Regions from separate parts of the Mycobacterium paraseoulense genome, predicted to be linked through region 2. Evidence: predicted binding sites of a transcription regulator. Region 2 holds the regulator's gene; the other holds the start of a gene.
What was found. The regulator HspR, encoded in region 2, represses chaperone genes until heat shock. The targets are predictions, from matches to a motif close to ANNTGAGTNNNNNNNACTCANNT.
Positions count from the first base shown of each region.

Region 1: the regulator HspR is predicted to act here: its motif matches at 5,779-5,801, upstream of lon (endopeptidase La).

Region 1 is NZ_AP022619.1:877,226-884,750, reverse strand. It holds gene G6N51_RS03740 (hydrogen peroxide-inducible genes activator) at 1-296, opposite strand, end outside; gene G6N51_RS03735 (peroxiredoxin) at 399-986, shown strand; gene G6N51_RS03730 (alkyl hydroperoxide reductase) at 1,023-1,559, shown strand; gene G6N51_RS03725 (alpha-amylase family protein) at 1,564-2,871, shown strand; gene G6N51_RS03720 (DUF1810 domain-containing protein) at 2,857-3,294, opposite strand; gene G6N51_RS03715 (alpha-hydroxy acid oxidase) at 3,313-4,557, shown strand; gene G6N51_RS03710 (phytanoyl-CoA dioxygenase family protein) at 4,563-5,693, opposite strand; gene lon (endopeptidase La) at 5,814-7,525, shown strand, end outside.
Region 2 is NZ_AP022619.1:4,597,289-4,604,813, forward strand. It holds gene G6N51_RS21340 (amino acid permease) at 1-1,028, opposite strand, end outside; gene dnaK (molecular chaperone DnaK) at 1,268-3,127, shown strand; gene grpE (nucleotide exchange factor GrpE) at 3,124-3,768, shown strand; gene dnaJ (molecular chaperone DnaJ) at 3,821-4,999, shown strand; gene G6N51_RS21360 (heat shock protein transcriptional repressor HspR) at 4,999-5,385, shown strand; gene G6N51_RS21365 (aldose 1-epimerase) at 5,386-6,288, opposite strand; gene G6N51_RS21370 (FAD-binding oxidoreductase) at 6,301-7,473, opposite strand; gene G6N51_RS21375 (ABC transporter permease) at 7,485-7,525, opposite strand, start outside.

The sequences.
Region 1 (7,525 bases), 3.7 Mb from region 2:
CCGGCGCGCAGGGGATCCGATGATCCCGCGGCGGCGGCGGTGAACCCATCCATCGCCTCGATGACGGCCAGGGCGCGCGGCAGCAGCTCCGCGCCCGCCGGCGTCAAGAAGACACGCCGCGTCGAGCGCTCGACGAGCTGGGTGCCGAGTCCCGCCTCCAGCGCCGCGAGCGCCTGCGACAGCGTGGACTGGCTGACACCGAGAGTGGTTGCGGCGGAGCTGAACTGACGCTTTTCGGCGATGGCGGCGAACGCGCGCAGGCCGGCGATCGTGGGCTGATAGATCCTATCGGGCATACCTATAAGTGTAGTGGGAAATATCACCTTTACTTCAGGCCGGTTAACCGGGCACGATGGGCGAGGAAGGCTAATCTTGAGTAAATCCAATAAAGGAGCGACATGCCTCTGCTGACCATCGGCGACCAGTTCCCCGCCTACGAGCTCACCGCGCTGATCGCGGGCGACCTGTCCAAGGTCGACGCCCAGCAGCCCGAAGACTACTTCACCACCGTCACCAGCGAGGACCACGCCGACAAGTGGCGCGTTGTGTTCTTCTGGCCCAAGGACTTCACGTTCGTGTGCCCGACCGAGATCGCCGCGTTCGGCAAGCTCAACGACGAATTCGCCGACCGCGACGCGCAGGTGCTGGGCGTCTCGATCGACAGCGAATTCGTGCACTTCAACTGGCGCGCCCAGCACGAGGACCTGAAGAAGCTGCCGTTCCCCATGCTCTCGGACATCAAGCGCGAGCTGAGCCTGGCCACCGGCGTGCTCAACGCCGACGGCGTCGCCGACCGGGCGACCTTCCTGGTGGACCCCAACAACGAGATCCAATTCGTTTCGGTTACCGCGGGATCCGTGGGACGCAACGTGGAGGAAGTGCTGCGGGTCCTGGACGCGCTGCAGTCCGACGAGTTGTGCGCCTGCAACTGGCGCAAGGGCGACCCGACGCTCAACGCGACCGAGCTGCTCAAGGCCTCGGCTTAGTCGGCCCGATCCCATAGGGTCTGATCAGGAGGCGAGATGAGCGTAGAGAATCTCAAGGAGGCGCTACCCGAGTACGCCAAGGACCTCAAGCTGAACCTGGGCTCGATCACGCGCACGACCGAGCTCAACGAGGAACAGCTGTGGGGCACCCTGCTGGCCTGCGCCGCGGCGACGCGAAACACCCAGGTAATCAGCGAGATCGGCGCCGAGGCGGCCGACGTCCTGTCCGCCGAGGCATACAACGCGGCGCTGGGGGCCGCATCGATCATGGGCATGAACAACGTGTTCTACCGTGGCCGGGGCTTCCTCGACGGCAAGTACGACGACCTGCGCGCGGGATTGCGGATGAACATCATCGCCAACCCCGGGGTGGCGAAGGCCAACTTCGAGCTGTGGTGCTTCGCGGTGTCGTCGATCAACGGATGCCCGGATTGCGTGGCCTCCCATGAGCACACGCTGCGCGAGGCCGGTGCCACCCGGGAGAGCATCCAGGAGGCGCTGAAGGCCGCGGCGATCATTTCCGGCGTGGCGCAAGCCCTCGTCGCCTCCCAAGCGCTGACCACCGTCGGCTGACGCAGTGACGGCACCGGCCTGGGTCGAACACGCGATCTGGTGGCAGGTCTATCCGCTTGGGTTCGTCGGCGCCTTTCCCGTGTCGGAGCCGCCGCAGCCGGACGAACACCGGCTGCGGCGGCTCGTCGACTGGTTCGATCACGCCATCGCACTGGGCGCGTCGGGCGTCGCGCTGGGACCGATCTTCGCCTCGCGCACACACGGTTACGACACCACCGACCACTACCGCATCGATCCGCGGCTCGGTGACGACGCCGATTTCGACCACCTCGTGGCCGAGGCCCGTCGCCGTGGTCTGCGCATCCTGCTCGACGGCGTGTTCAACCACGTCGGCGTGGATTTCGGCCGCTATCAGCAAGCCCCGAGCAATGAGGCGGCCGCGCGCTGGTTTCGCGGACGCCCCGGGCGCTTCCACACCTTCGAGGGCCACTCGGAGCTGATCACGCTCAACCACGACAATCCCGAAGTGACCGACTACGTCGTGGACGTGATGGCGCACTGGCTGCAACGCGGCGCCGACGGTTGGCGTCTCGATGCGGCATACTCTGTGCCAGAACACTTTTGGGCGTCCGCGCTGCCGCGGGTGCGGGAACGGTTCCCGGACGCCTGGTTCGTCGGCGAGCTCATCCACGGTGACTACGCCGCGGTGGTGCGAGCCGCCACCTTCGACTCGGCCACCCAATACGAGCTGTGGAAGGCGATCTGGAGCAGCCTCAACGACGGCAACTTCTTCGAACTGGACTGGGCGCTGCAGCGGCATGGCGAGTTCGTCGCCGCCTTCGCCCCGCTCACCTTCGTCGGCAACCACGACGTCACCCGCATCGCCAGCCGCCTCGAGCGCGCGGAGCACGTGGCGCACGCGCTGGTGATCCTGCTGACCGTCGGCGGCGTGCCCAGCGTGTACGCGGGCGACGAGCTGGGACTGCGCGGCGTCAAAGAGGAACGCTACGGCGGCGACGACGCGGTGCGACCGGAGTTCAGTGCTCCCCCAATGGAATTGGATGCCTTCGGCGCCCAGATGTGGGCGTTGCACCAGTACCTGATTGGGCTGCGTCGCCGTCACCCGTGGCTGCACAGGGCGACGACCAGCGCGCTGCGGTTGGAGAACCGGCACTACGTGTACGAGACCCGCAGCGGCGACGACGCGCTGCTGGTCGCGCTGAACATCGGCGACGAGCCGCTGCGCCTGGCGCTGCCGGAGCTGGGTACGGCCCACCGCAAGGTCATCGGCGGTTCGGCGGCCCCGCCGCAAGAAGTGGTGGACACGCTGGTCGTGGAACCGCACGGCTGGCGGATTTTAGGCCCGTCCTAGGCGCTCCAGCGTGAGCTGATCCTGCCGGCCGTCGTAGTACTTGTCGAGCAGCGCAACGAAGTCCTCGTTGTCGTCGGTCGCGTGAGCGAACAGCGTCATCGACGAGCGCAGCTTGAGGTCGTCGGGCGAGCCGAAGATGTCGCGGACGGACCGGCCCTGCACCTCGTTGACCAGCCGGGTGCACTCGCGCAGCCGCGGTCCCAGCACGTCATGGCGCAGATAGCCCTTGGCTTCCCCGAGCGAGGAGATGCCATACCGATCGGCGGTCGGACTGCTACCCAGGCCGCGCAATTGCGGGAACACGAACCACATCCAGTGACCGCGTTTTCGGCCGTCGCGCAACTCCGCGACGACGTGCGGGTAGACCGCAGCCTGGGCCTTGGTGAAGCGATTCAGATCGTAGGGGTCGCTCGCCGATTCCATGTGACTACGGTGGCACAGGTGGGAGTCCAACGGCGAGTGCCCAAGGTGCGCGACCTCGCGCCGCTGATCCAATTCAAGCGGCCGCAGTTCGACGCGACCAGGCGCCGCCTCGACGCCGCGTACACCATCGAAGATCTGCGTCGCATCGCCAAACGGCGCACCCCCAAGGCGGCATTCGACTACACCGACGGCGCCGCCGAGGACGAGCTTTCCCTCCGGCGGGCCCGACAGGCCTTCCGCGACATCGAGTTTCACCCGACGATCCTGCGTGACGTCACCAACGTCACCGCCGGCTGGAACGTCCTTGGCCAACCGGTCGTCCTGCCGTTCGGCATCGCGCCCACCGGCTTCACCCGGCTGATGCATACCGAGGGCGAGATCGCCGGCGCGGCGGCCGCGGCCAAGGCCGGCATTCCGTTCTCGCTGTCCACTCTCGGCACCTGCGCCATCGAGGACCTGGTGGCCGCCGTTCCCCAGGGCAGGAAGTGGTTTCAGCTGTACATGTGGCGCGACCGCGAACGCTCGATGGCGTTGGTGCGGCGCGCGGCCGAGGCCGGTTTCGACACCCTGCTGGCCACCGTCGACGTCCCGGTCTCCGGCGCCCGACTGCGCGACAACCGCAACGGGATGACGATCCCGCCGACGCTGACGCTGCGCACCGTGCTCGATGCGGTGCCGCATCCGAAGTGGTGGTTCGACCTGCTGACCACCGAACCGCTGGCGTTCGCGTCGCTGGACCGGTGGCCTGGCACCGTCGCCGAGTACCTGAGCACCATGTTCGACCCGAGCCTCACCTTCGACGACCTGGAGTGGATCAAGGCGCAGTGGCCGGGCAAGTTGGTCGTCAAGGGCATCCAGACGCTCGATGACGCCCGCGCCGTCGTCGACCGCGGTGTCGACGGCATCGTGCTGTCGAATCACGGTGGGCGCCAACTGGATCGGGCCCCGGTGCCGTTCCACCTGCTGCCCTCGGTCGCGCGTGAGTTCGGCAAGGACACCGAGATCCTGCTGGACACCGGCATCATGTCGGGTGCGGACATCGTGGCGGCGGTCGCGCTGGGCGCGCGGTGCACGCTCGTCGGGCGGGCCTACCTGTACGGGTTGATGGCCGGCGGCGAAGCCGGGGTCACCCGCGCCATCGACATCCTGGCCGAAGGGGTGATCCGCACCATGCGACTGCTGGGTGTCACCTGCCTCGAGGAGCTCTCACCGAAGCATGTGACGCAGCTGCGGCGGCTGGGGCCTGTCGAACCGCCCGCGTGACGGCGCTACCGCAGGCGTGCGACCCGTTCGGTGCGGTTGCGTACCAGGTCGTTGAAGGCCTCGCCGGGCCCGATGTGCTCGAAGAGTTGCGGCGGATAGTGCGTGACGTACATCGTGCGGCGGCCGCCGGCGCCGGTCGGCCGGGGTGAGGCGTGCATCAGGTCCTGGATGTGGACGGTCACGTCGCCGGGGGCGGTGTCGATGCTCACCACCGGTACCTGTTGGAGCCGTTGTTCCCACCGGTAATGGATGGCCTGACCGTGGCTGCCCGGTACCACCTGAAGGTTGCCGGTGCCGGCGTCCGAGCCGGTCAGTTGAATGCCGATGCTGACCGCGGGGCACATGAGAGCGTGTCCGCCCATGCCGCAGTCCTGATGCCATGGGATGTTCGCCAGCCCGCTGGTGTTCCCGGGCACTTTGAGCAACACCGCGCTGCCTTCCATCCGGTCGGGCGCGGTGCGCAGCGCGGGATCGATAAGGGTGCCCAGCCGGCGCACCCTGGGATCGTTTTCCAGCGCGGCGAGGGCGGGCGAGCGCAGCGTTGCGTAGACCAATCGGCACAGCACGCTCGCGCCGTCCTCGGCGGTGGCCCACCACGAACGGTCGTCCCCGGGTCGGGCCTGGGCCGCGAGGCGGTCGACCTCGCGGTTGGCGGCCCGCATCTCGTCGGCGTCGAAGACCCCCTTGACGTGCAGGTAACCCATGGTCCGTAACTGAGCGGCCAACTCGGCGTCGTCGGCGTCGAGCGTGAACGTGGCGAGCGGGTCGCGCCCGCCCAAGTCGGCCCGAGCCGGGTCGTACGGCGGGACGCCGGCGTGCAGGTACCGCAGGACCGGGTCCCAGTCGGCCAGCTGGTCGAAGCCGCCCCGCTCGAAGGACAACTCGTCGCTGAGCAGGAGGTTGATGACCGTGCGGATCTGGCCGACCATGTCGTCCCACGCCCGCCGGGAAAGGCGCACGACGGCGTCTCCGCTCCGCTGCCCCTCGCCGACGCGGATCGTCGAACCCTCGACGGCATAAGTGACGGCGTCGTCGTCGACGAGGAAGGTGATTGCGCCGGTGGAGGCGAGGTCTCCGGCCGCGGATTCGAGGACATCCGGGTCAAGGGCGGTCGGGGCGGGGTGCGTCAGCGGCACGGGCCGATTATCCAAGACGGCCAGTGTGATCGCCAGCACTCAGCCGCAGCGGAGGCTTACAGGGGAACAAACCGGGGCCGGGCTGGGTTGAGCGCATCAGACTCAGATTTTGGAGGATTGATGGCTGAAGCCAAGTCAATGCCGGTGCTGTTCGTCACCGACACCATCGTGTTGCCCGGCATGGTCGTCCCGGTCGCGCTCGACGAGGCCGCGCGGGCGGCGATCGACGCCGCCCAGGCAAGTGAATCCGGGCAGCTGCTCATCGCGCCCCGGCTAGACGACCGTTACCCGTCGCACGGGGTGATCGCGAAGATATTGCAGGTCGGACGCATCGCCGGCGGCGGCACCGCGGCCGTCGTACGCGGTGAGCGCAGAGCCCAGATCGGGACGGGGGCGTCCGGGCCCGGCGCGGCGCTGTGGGTCGAGGTGACCGAGGTGCCCGAGGCCCCGACGACGGACGAAATCAAGGCGCTGACGTCGGAGTACAAGAAGCTGCTGCTGGCCATGCTGCAGCGCCGCGAGGCCTGGGAGATCGTCGACTACGTCAACCGGCTGACCGACCCGTCGGCGCTGGCGGACACCTCCGGTTACGCGTCCTACCTGTCCAGCGAGCAGAAGCGGCAACTGGTCGAGACGGTCGACGTCGCCGAGCGGCTGCGGTTGCTGATCGACTGGACCAGCTCGCATCTGGCCGAGGTCGAGGTCAACGACAAGATCGCCGAGGACGTGCGCGAGGGCATGGAGAAGACGCAGAAGGAGTTCCTGCTGCGCCAGCAGCTGGCCGCGATCCGCAAGGAACTGGGCGAGGGTGAGCCCGACGGATCCGACGACTACCGGGCCCGCGTCGAGGCTGCCGATCTGCCCGAGAAGGTGCGGGAGGCCGCATTGCGCGAGGTGGGCAAGCTGGAACGGTCCAGCGACCAAAGCCCGGAGAGCGGCTGGATCCGCACCTGGCTGGACACCGTCCTCGACCTGCCCTGGAACGTCCGGACCGAGGACTCGACCGACCTGAAGGCCGCGCGCGGCGTCTTGGACGCCGACCACCACGGGCTGGACGACGTCAAGGACCGGATTGTCGAATACCTGGCCGTGCGTGCCCGCCGCGCCCAGCGCGGATTGCAGGTCGTCGGCGGCCGCGGCTCCGGCGCGGTGATGGTGCTGGCCGGTCCCCCCGGCGTCGGCAAGACGTCGCTGGGTGAGAGCGTCGCCCGGGCCCTGGGCCGCAAGTTCGTCCGCGTCGCCCTGGGCGGTGTGCGCGACGAGGCCGAGATCCGTGGGCACCGGCGCACCTATGTGGGGGCGTTGCCGGGCCGCATCGTGCGTGCCATCGGCGAGGCGGGTTCGATGAATCCCGTTGTCCTGCTGGATGAAATCGACAAGGTCGGTTCCGACTACCGGGGTGACCCGTCGGCCGCCTTGCTGGAGGTCCTGGACCCGGCGCAGAACCACACGTTCCGCGACCACTACCTGGATCTCGACCTCGACCTGTCCGACGTCGTGTTCCTGGCCACCGCCAACGTCGTCGAGAACATCCCGTCGGCCCTGCTGGACCGCATGGAACTGGTGCAGATCGACGGCTACACCGAGGACGACAAGGTCGCCATCGCGCGGGACTACCTGCTGCCCCGGCAGCGGGAACGCGCGGCGCTGACCGAGGACGAGGTCACGCTGACGGATGCCGCGCTGCGCAAGATCGCCGCCGACTACACGCGGGAACCCGGGGTGCGACAGTTCGAACGGCTGCTGGCCAAGGCGCTGCGCAAGGTGACCACCAAGCTGGCGGAAACTCCCGAGCCGATCACCGTCGACGAGCCGGATCTGGTTGACTACCT
Region 2 (7,525 bases):
ACGCCGTTCTTGGTCATGGGTGCGGTGAATTTCGGGCCGCTGCCGTTGATCGCCATGGACCGCAGGATGCGGCCGGTGGAGTACAGCCCGGCGTTGAGGCTCGAGAGCGCGGCGGTGAGCACCACGAGGTTCATCACGCTGCCCGCCCCGCCGAACCCGACCTTCGAGAAGAAGGTGACGAACGGGCTCACGTGATCCCGGTAGGCGGTGTGCGGCAGCAGCAGCGCCAGCAGGACCGTCGACCCGATGTAGAAGATGGCGATGCGAAACACCACCGAGTTGATCGCCCGCGGCATGATCTTGTGCGGATTCGCGGTCTCCCCGGCCGCGATGCCGACCAATTCGACCGCGGCGTAGGCGAAGACCACCCCCGAGGTCACCAGCACCAGGGGCAGCAAGCCGGCCGGCAGGAGTCCCCCATGGCTATCCCATAGCGTCACCCCGGGGTCATGGCCGTCGACCTTGACGCGGCCGACCAGGAAGACGATGCCGACGACGAGGAACGTCACCAGCGCGAGCACCTTGATCAACGAGGCCCAGAATTCCAGCTCGCCGAAGAGCTTGACCGAGATGAGGTTCATCGCCAGCACGGCGACCAGCGCGATCAACGCCAGCGTCCACTGCGGGACGGCCTGGAACGCCGTCCAGTAGTGGCAGTAGTGCGCGATCGCGGTGGTGTCCACGATCCCCGTCATCGCCCAGTTGAGGAAGTACAGCCAGCCCGCGGCGAACGCGGCCTTCTCGCCGAAGAACTCACGGGCGTAGGAGACGAAGGATCCCGAGGACGGGCGGTACAGCACCAGCTCGCCGAGGGCGCGCAGGATCAGGAAGACGAAGATGCCGCAGATTCCGTACACCAGAAACAGCCCCGGTCCCGCCGACGCGAGCCTTCCGCCGGCGCCGAGGAACAGGCCCGTCCCGATGGCGCCCCCGAGGCCGATCATCTGGATCTGGCGGTTGTTCAGGCCCTTGTGATAGCCCGCCTCTTCGCGGGCGAGCCGCGCGGCGGCGCTGTCTTGCGGTGGCATTGAGTCCTGCCGTGTCGGCTCCGGGAAAGGCTCAGGCTAACCCACCGACGGCCGGGGTGCCCAGTGCAGCGACCCCCCTGGGAACAAGACGGCGACGCGCGCCGTTAGCATGATCGACAAGTTGAGCGAACCAGACTCAAGCCTGGGTTGACACCACGGTGCGGCCGAGAGCAGTCTTGAGCGGGGTTCACTCAGCATAGTGGCACCAAAGAAGCTCTACACAATCAGGAGGAATCACTATGGCTCGTGCGGTCGGTATCGACCTCGGGACCACCAACTCCGTCGTCGCAGTTCTCGAGGGCGGTGACCCCGTCGTCGTCGCCAACTCCGAGGGCTCACGGACGACCCCGTCCATCGTCGCGTTCGCGCGCAACGGCGAGGTGCTCGTCGGCCAGCCCGCCAAGAACCAGGCGGTGACCAACGTCGACCGCACGATCCGTTCGGTCAAGCGGCACATGGGCACCGACTGGTCCATCGAGATCGACGACAAGAAGTACACCGCGCAGGAGATCAGCGCCCGCGTGCTGATGAAGCTGAAGCGCGACGCGGAGGCGTACCTGGGTGAGGACATCACCGACGCCGTCATCACCGTGCCGGCGTACTTCAACGACGCCCAGCGGCAGGCGACCAAGGAATCCGGCCAGATCGCCGGCCTGAACGTGCTGCGCATCGTCAACGAGCCCACCGCCGCGGCGCTGGCCTACGGCCTGGACAAGGGCGAGAAGGAACAGACCATCCTGGTCTTCGACCTGGGCGGCGGCACCTTCGACGTCTCGTTGCTCGAGATCGGCGAGGGCGTGGTCGAGGTCCGCGCCACCAGCGGTGACAACCACCTCGGTGGGGACGACTGGGACGACCGCGTCGTCGAGTGGCTCGTCGACAAATTCAAAGGCACCAGCGGCATCGACCTGACCAAGGACAAGATGGCGATGCAGCGGCTGCGTGAGGCCGCCGAGAAGGCCAAGATCGAGCTCTCGAGTTCGCAGAGCACCTCGATCAACCTGCCGTACATCACCGTCGACGCGGACAAGAACCCGCTGTTCCTCGACGAGCAGCTGACCCGCGCCGAATTCCAGCGCATCACCCAGGATCTGCTGGACCGCACCCGTCAGCCCTTCCAGTCCGTGATCAAGGACGCCGGCATCTCGGTCTCCGAGATCGACCACGTGGTCCTGGTGGGTGGTTCCACCCGGATGCCCGCGGTGTCGGAGCTGGTCAAGGAGATGACCGGCGGCAAGGAGCCCAACAAGGGCGTCAACCCCGATGAAGTCGTGGCGGTGGGAGCGGCTCTGCAGGCCGGTGTCCTCAAGGGCGAGGTGAAAGACGTTCTGCTGCTTGACGTCACGCCGCTGAGCCTGGGTATCGAGACCAAGGGCGGGGTGATGACCAAGCTCATCGAGCGCAACACCACGATCCCCACCAAGCGGTCGGAGACCTTCACCACGGCCGACGACAACCAGCCGTCGGTGCAGATCCAGGTCTACCAGGGTGAGCGCGAAATCGCTTCGCACAACAAGCTGCTCGGCTCCTTCGAGCTGACCGGCATCCCGCCGGCTCCGCGCGGCGTCCCGCAGATCGAGGTCACCTTCGACATCGACGCCAACGGCATCGTGCACGTCACGGCCAAGGACAAGGGCACCGGCAAGGAGAACACGATCAAGATCCAGGAGGGCTCCGGCCTGTCCAAGGAGGAGATCGACCGGATGATCAAGGACGCCGAGGCGCACGCCGAGGAAGACCGCCAGCGCCGCGAGGAGGCCGACATCCGCAACCAGGCCGAATCGCTGGTCTACCAGACGGAGAAGTTCGTCAAGGAGCAGCGTGAAGCCGAGGGCGGGTCGAAGGTTCCCGAGGAGACGCTGTCCAAGGTCGACGGCGCGATCGCCGAGGCCAAGTCCGCGCTGGGCGGCACCGACATCTCCGCGATCAAGTCGGCGATGGAGAAGCTGGGCCAGGAATCCCAGGCGCTCGGCCAGGCCATCTACGAGGCCACCCAGGCCGCCGGCGAACAGGCCGGCGCCGCCCCCGGCGGCCCGTCCGGTTCCGCCGACGACGTCGTGGACGCGGAGGTGGTCGACGACGACCGGGAGTCCAAGTGACCGAAGGCAATCCACAGGAGCAGGTGACCGTCACCGACAAGCGGCGGATCGATCCGCAGACCGGTGAAGTGCGCCAGTCCCCGTCCGGCCCCCCTCCCGGCGATGCGCCGGGAGGGGGTTCGGCCGGTGAGTTCGCGGGCGAAAGCCCCGAGGAGGCCGGCAAGGCCACCGAGCTGCTCGCCGACCTGCAACGCGTCCAGGCCGACTTCGCCAACTACCGCAAGCGTGCGCTGCGCGACCAGCAGGCCGCGGCCGACCGGGCCAAGGCCGGCGTCGTCAGCCAATTGCTGGGCGTGCTCGACGATCTCGAGCGGGCGCGCAAACACGGTGACCTGGAATCCGGCCCGCTGAAGTCGGTGGCCGACAAGCTGGACAGCGCCCTGACCGGACTCGGTCTGACGGCGTTCGGCGAGGAGGGCGAGGACTTCGACCCGGTGTTGCACGAGGCCGTGCAGCACGACGGCGACGGCGGCGACGGCTCCAGGCCGGTGATCGGCACCGTCATGCGGCAGGGTTACAAGCTGGGCGACCAGGTCCTGCGGCACGCTCTGGTCGGCGTCGTCGACACGGTCGCCGACGAGGGTGGCACGGCGGTCCCACCGGCCGAATCGGACGATAACCCCGGCGCATCCGGTGAATAGACCACACAATCAGCACAACAAAAGACAGAAAGGTGAGAGGGGGTGACGCGACATGGCCCAGCGCGAATGGGTCGAAAAGGACTTCTACAAGGAGCTGGGCGTCTCCTCTGACGCCAGTCCCGAAGAAATCAAACGCGCGTACCGCAAGCTCGCGCGCGACCTGCACCCGGACGCCAATCCCGACAACCCCGCCGCCGGCGAGCGATTCAAGGCGGTCTCCGAGGCGCACAACGTGTTGTCGGACCCGGCCAAGCGCAAGGAGTACGACGAAACCCGCCGCCTGTTCGCGGGCGGCGGTTTTGGCGGGCGCCGGTTCGACGCCGGAGGTTTCGGCGGGTTCGGTGCCGGCGGTGACGGCGCCGAGTTCAACCTCAACGATCTGTTCGACGCCGCCGGGCGAAGCGGCGGCGCCAACATCGGGGACCTGTTCGGCGGCCTGTTCGGGCGCGGTGCCTCTGCCCGTCCCAGCCGGCCGCGGCGCGGCAACGACCTGGAGACCGAGACGCAGCTGGATTTCGTCGAGGCCGCCAAGGGTGTGGCAATGCCGTTGCGGCTGACCAGCCCGGCGCCGTGCACGAACTGCCACGGCAGCGGCGCGCGGCCGGGCACCAGCCCGAAGGTGTGCCCCACCTGCAACGGCTCCGGCGTGATCAGCCGCAACCAGGGCGCGTTCGGATTCTCCGAGCCGTGCACCGATTGCCGGGGCAGCGGCTCGATCATCGAGCACCCGTGTGAGGAGTGCAAGGGCACCGGGGTCACCACGCGCACCCGCACCATCAACGTGCGGATCCCACCGGGTGTCGAGGACGGGCAGCGCATCCGGCTGCCCGGCCAGGGCGAGGCCGGGCTGCGGGGCGCCCCGTCGGGCGACCTGTACGTGACCGTGCACGTGCGGCCGGACCAGGTGTTTGGCCGCGACGGCGACGACCTCACCGTGACCGTCCCAGTCAGCTTCACCGAATTGGCCTTGGGCTCAACGATTTCGGTGCCCACGCTGGACGGCAAGGTCGGCGTCCGGGTGCCCAAGGGCACCTCCGACGGCCGCATCCTGCGGGTGCGCGGGCGGGGTGTCCCCAAGCGCAGCGGCGGCAACGGGGACTTGCTGGTCACCGTCAAGGTCGCCGTGCCGCCCAACGTGGACGGCGCCGCGGCCGAGGCGCTGGAGGCGTACGCGGCCGCGGAGCGGGCCAGCGGGTTCGACCCGCGCGCGGGATGGGCGGGCAATCGCTGATGGCCAAGAATTCACGGGAAGAGTCCCGGACGTTCCTGATCTCGGTGGCCGCCGAGCTGGCCGGCATGCACGCCCAGACCCTGCGCACCTACGATCGCCTCGGCCTGGTCAGCCCGCGCCGCACATCCGGTGGGGGACGGCGCTATTCGGAGCACGACGTAGACCTGCTGCGCGAGGTGCAGCGGCTGTCGCAGGACGAGGGCGTCAACCTCGCCGGCATCAAACGCATCATCGAGCTGACCAACCAGGTGGAGGCGCTGCAGGCGCGGGTCAAGGAACTGACCGACGAGTTGGCGCAGGTGCGCGCCGGGCAGCGCCGCGATCTGGCGGTAATGCCCAAGAGCACCGCCGTGGTGGTGTGGCAGCCGCGCCGAACGCGCGGCTGATCACACCCGGATCGAGAACTGCGCGACGGCCGGTTCGCCCGGCCGTGCGCAGCGGTAGCCGCCGCGGCGCAGCGCGTCGGTCGGTGCGGTCATCGGCTCGAAGCACACGATTTCTTTTTCGGGGCCTTCGCCCCTCGGGGCGAAGATCTGCGTCGCCGGATACCCCCGCTCGAAGCGCACCTCCACCCGTCGGCCGCCGCCCGAGACCGCGAACACCGCGCCGTCGGGCACCTGGTCGTAGGCATCGTCGAAAGCCTTGTCCCCCAACGCCTCGTCGCGCGCCGGCGCTGGTTTGGACGCTCCGGTCGGCAGGCCCCGGTCGTCGAGGGCCAGCTGCCGCAGCGGTGGCGTGTGAATGACCCACTCGCCGCGGGGCACGCCCGGCAGGCGCAGATAGGGATGAAAGCCGAAGCACAGCGGGACCGCCAGGTCGCCCGTGGCGGTCACCGTGGTGCGCACCGTCAGCGTCCGGTCGGCCAGCCGCACCGCCACCGTCAGCACGTGCGGGTAGGGGAAGCTGGCGAGCAATCGCGGATCGTCGGCGAAATCGAGCTCGGCAGTCAGCCCGTCGACCGACTCGGCGGTCACCCGCCAGCCCGGGTGGCCCGCCAGCACACCGTGGATCGGCAACCCGTTGGGGTCGGCGCGGACGCCGTTTTCGCCCGGCGTCAGCGTCGCCGTCACGCCCTCCGCGGTGTAGGTGTTGGCGCCCAACCGGTTTGCCCAGGGATACAGGATCGGTATCCCCATCGTCTTGCCCGCCTTCACATAGGCGTCCAGCCCGCGCCGTTGCCCGAGCAGCTCCACGCCGGCATCGCTCAGCGAGGTGCCGACCATGCCCGCCTCGGGCACGAATTCCGCGGCCACCGACGATGTCGGGTCGCGCAGGGTGACGACACGCATGCCTACCTCCACTCAACTCGATAGCGGGTCGTGCTGAATGCTTTCCGGCGGAGCGCCTTTGGCGATCAGGGCGGCCTTGGTGGCCCGCACCATGGCCGGGCCCCCGCAGATCAGGATCTGCCGGTCGCCCCACCCACCGTATTTGGTCACCACGTCGGGGAGCCGGCCGGTCTGGCGCACGTGCAGGCCGCGCGGCGGCGTGACGTCGGGATAGTCGGCGGCCCACGCCGGGTCGGCGCTGTACTCGGAGACCGGCGAGACCGACAGCCACGGATTGTGGGAGGCCACCTGCCACAGGGTCGGCAGGTCGTAGAGCTCGCAGCGATAGCGCGCGCCGAAGAACAGGTGCACCCGCGGATTCACCGCATACCGGCACAGGTCCATGATGAGCGCGCGCAGGGGGGCCAAGCCGGTGCTGCCGGCGACCATCAGCACGTCGCCGCCCTGCCGGTCGACCCGCAGGCCGCCGTGCGGGCTGGACAGCCGCCACCGGTCGCCCGGCCGCGTCTCGTTGACGATGGCGGTGCTGACCAAGCCGCCGGGCACCACGCGGACGTGGAACTCGATGCCGCCGCCCGGATCCGCCGGGATGGCGGGCGAGAGGTAGCGCCAGCGGCGCGGGCATTGCGGGACGTGCACATTCACGTATTGGCCGGCGTGGTAGTCCAGCGGCCGGTCGAGCTGCAGCCGGACCACCGCGAGGTCGCGGGAGACCCGCATGTGCTCGATCACCGTGCCGTCCCACCAGGCCGGCCCCTCGTCGGCCTCCGCGGCGCCGCGCATCACCCCGGTGATCAGGTTCAGCGACTGCTGGGCCGCGCCGTCGACGGCGTCGGTCCAGGCGTCGCCGAGCTGTGCCCGCAGCGTTGACAACAACGCGCGGCGCAACGTGTCGTAATGCGCCGGCAGCACACCGTATTTGCGGTGGTCCCGGCCGAGCTGGGCGAGAAAGGCCACCGGCTCCTGGGCGCGCTGGTCGACGAGTTCGCCGTACACCCAGTGCAGGGCGTGCGCGAAAGCGGCGCGCTGCCCGCCCATTTCGGGCGGAAAGAGGTCGCGGACCGAGACGTCGAGGCCGAACCAGTGGGTGTAGAACCGGCGGACGAGTTCATCGCCGGATCCCGAGTCGTCCCGCGCGAAGGCGTCGCGCAGCACCCGCAACGCATCGGTGTCCTCGAGCCCCACGGGGCCCGATTCTAGGCTCGCCGCGCGCCGGCAATCCCGATCAGCACGGCCG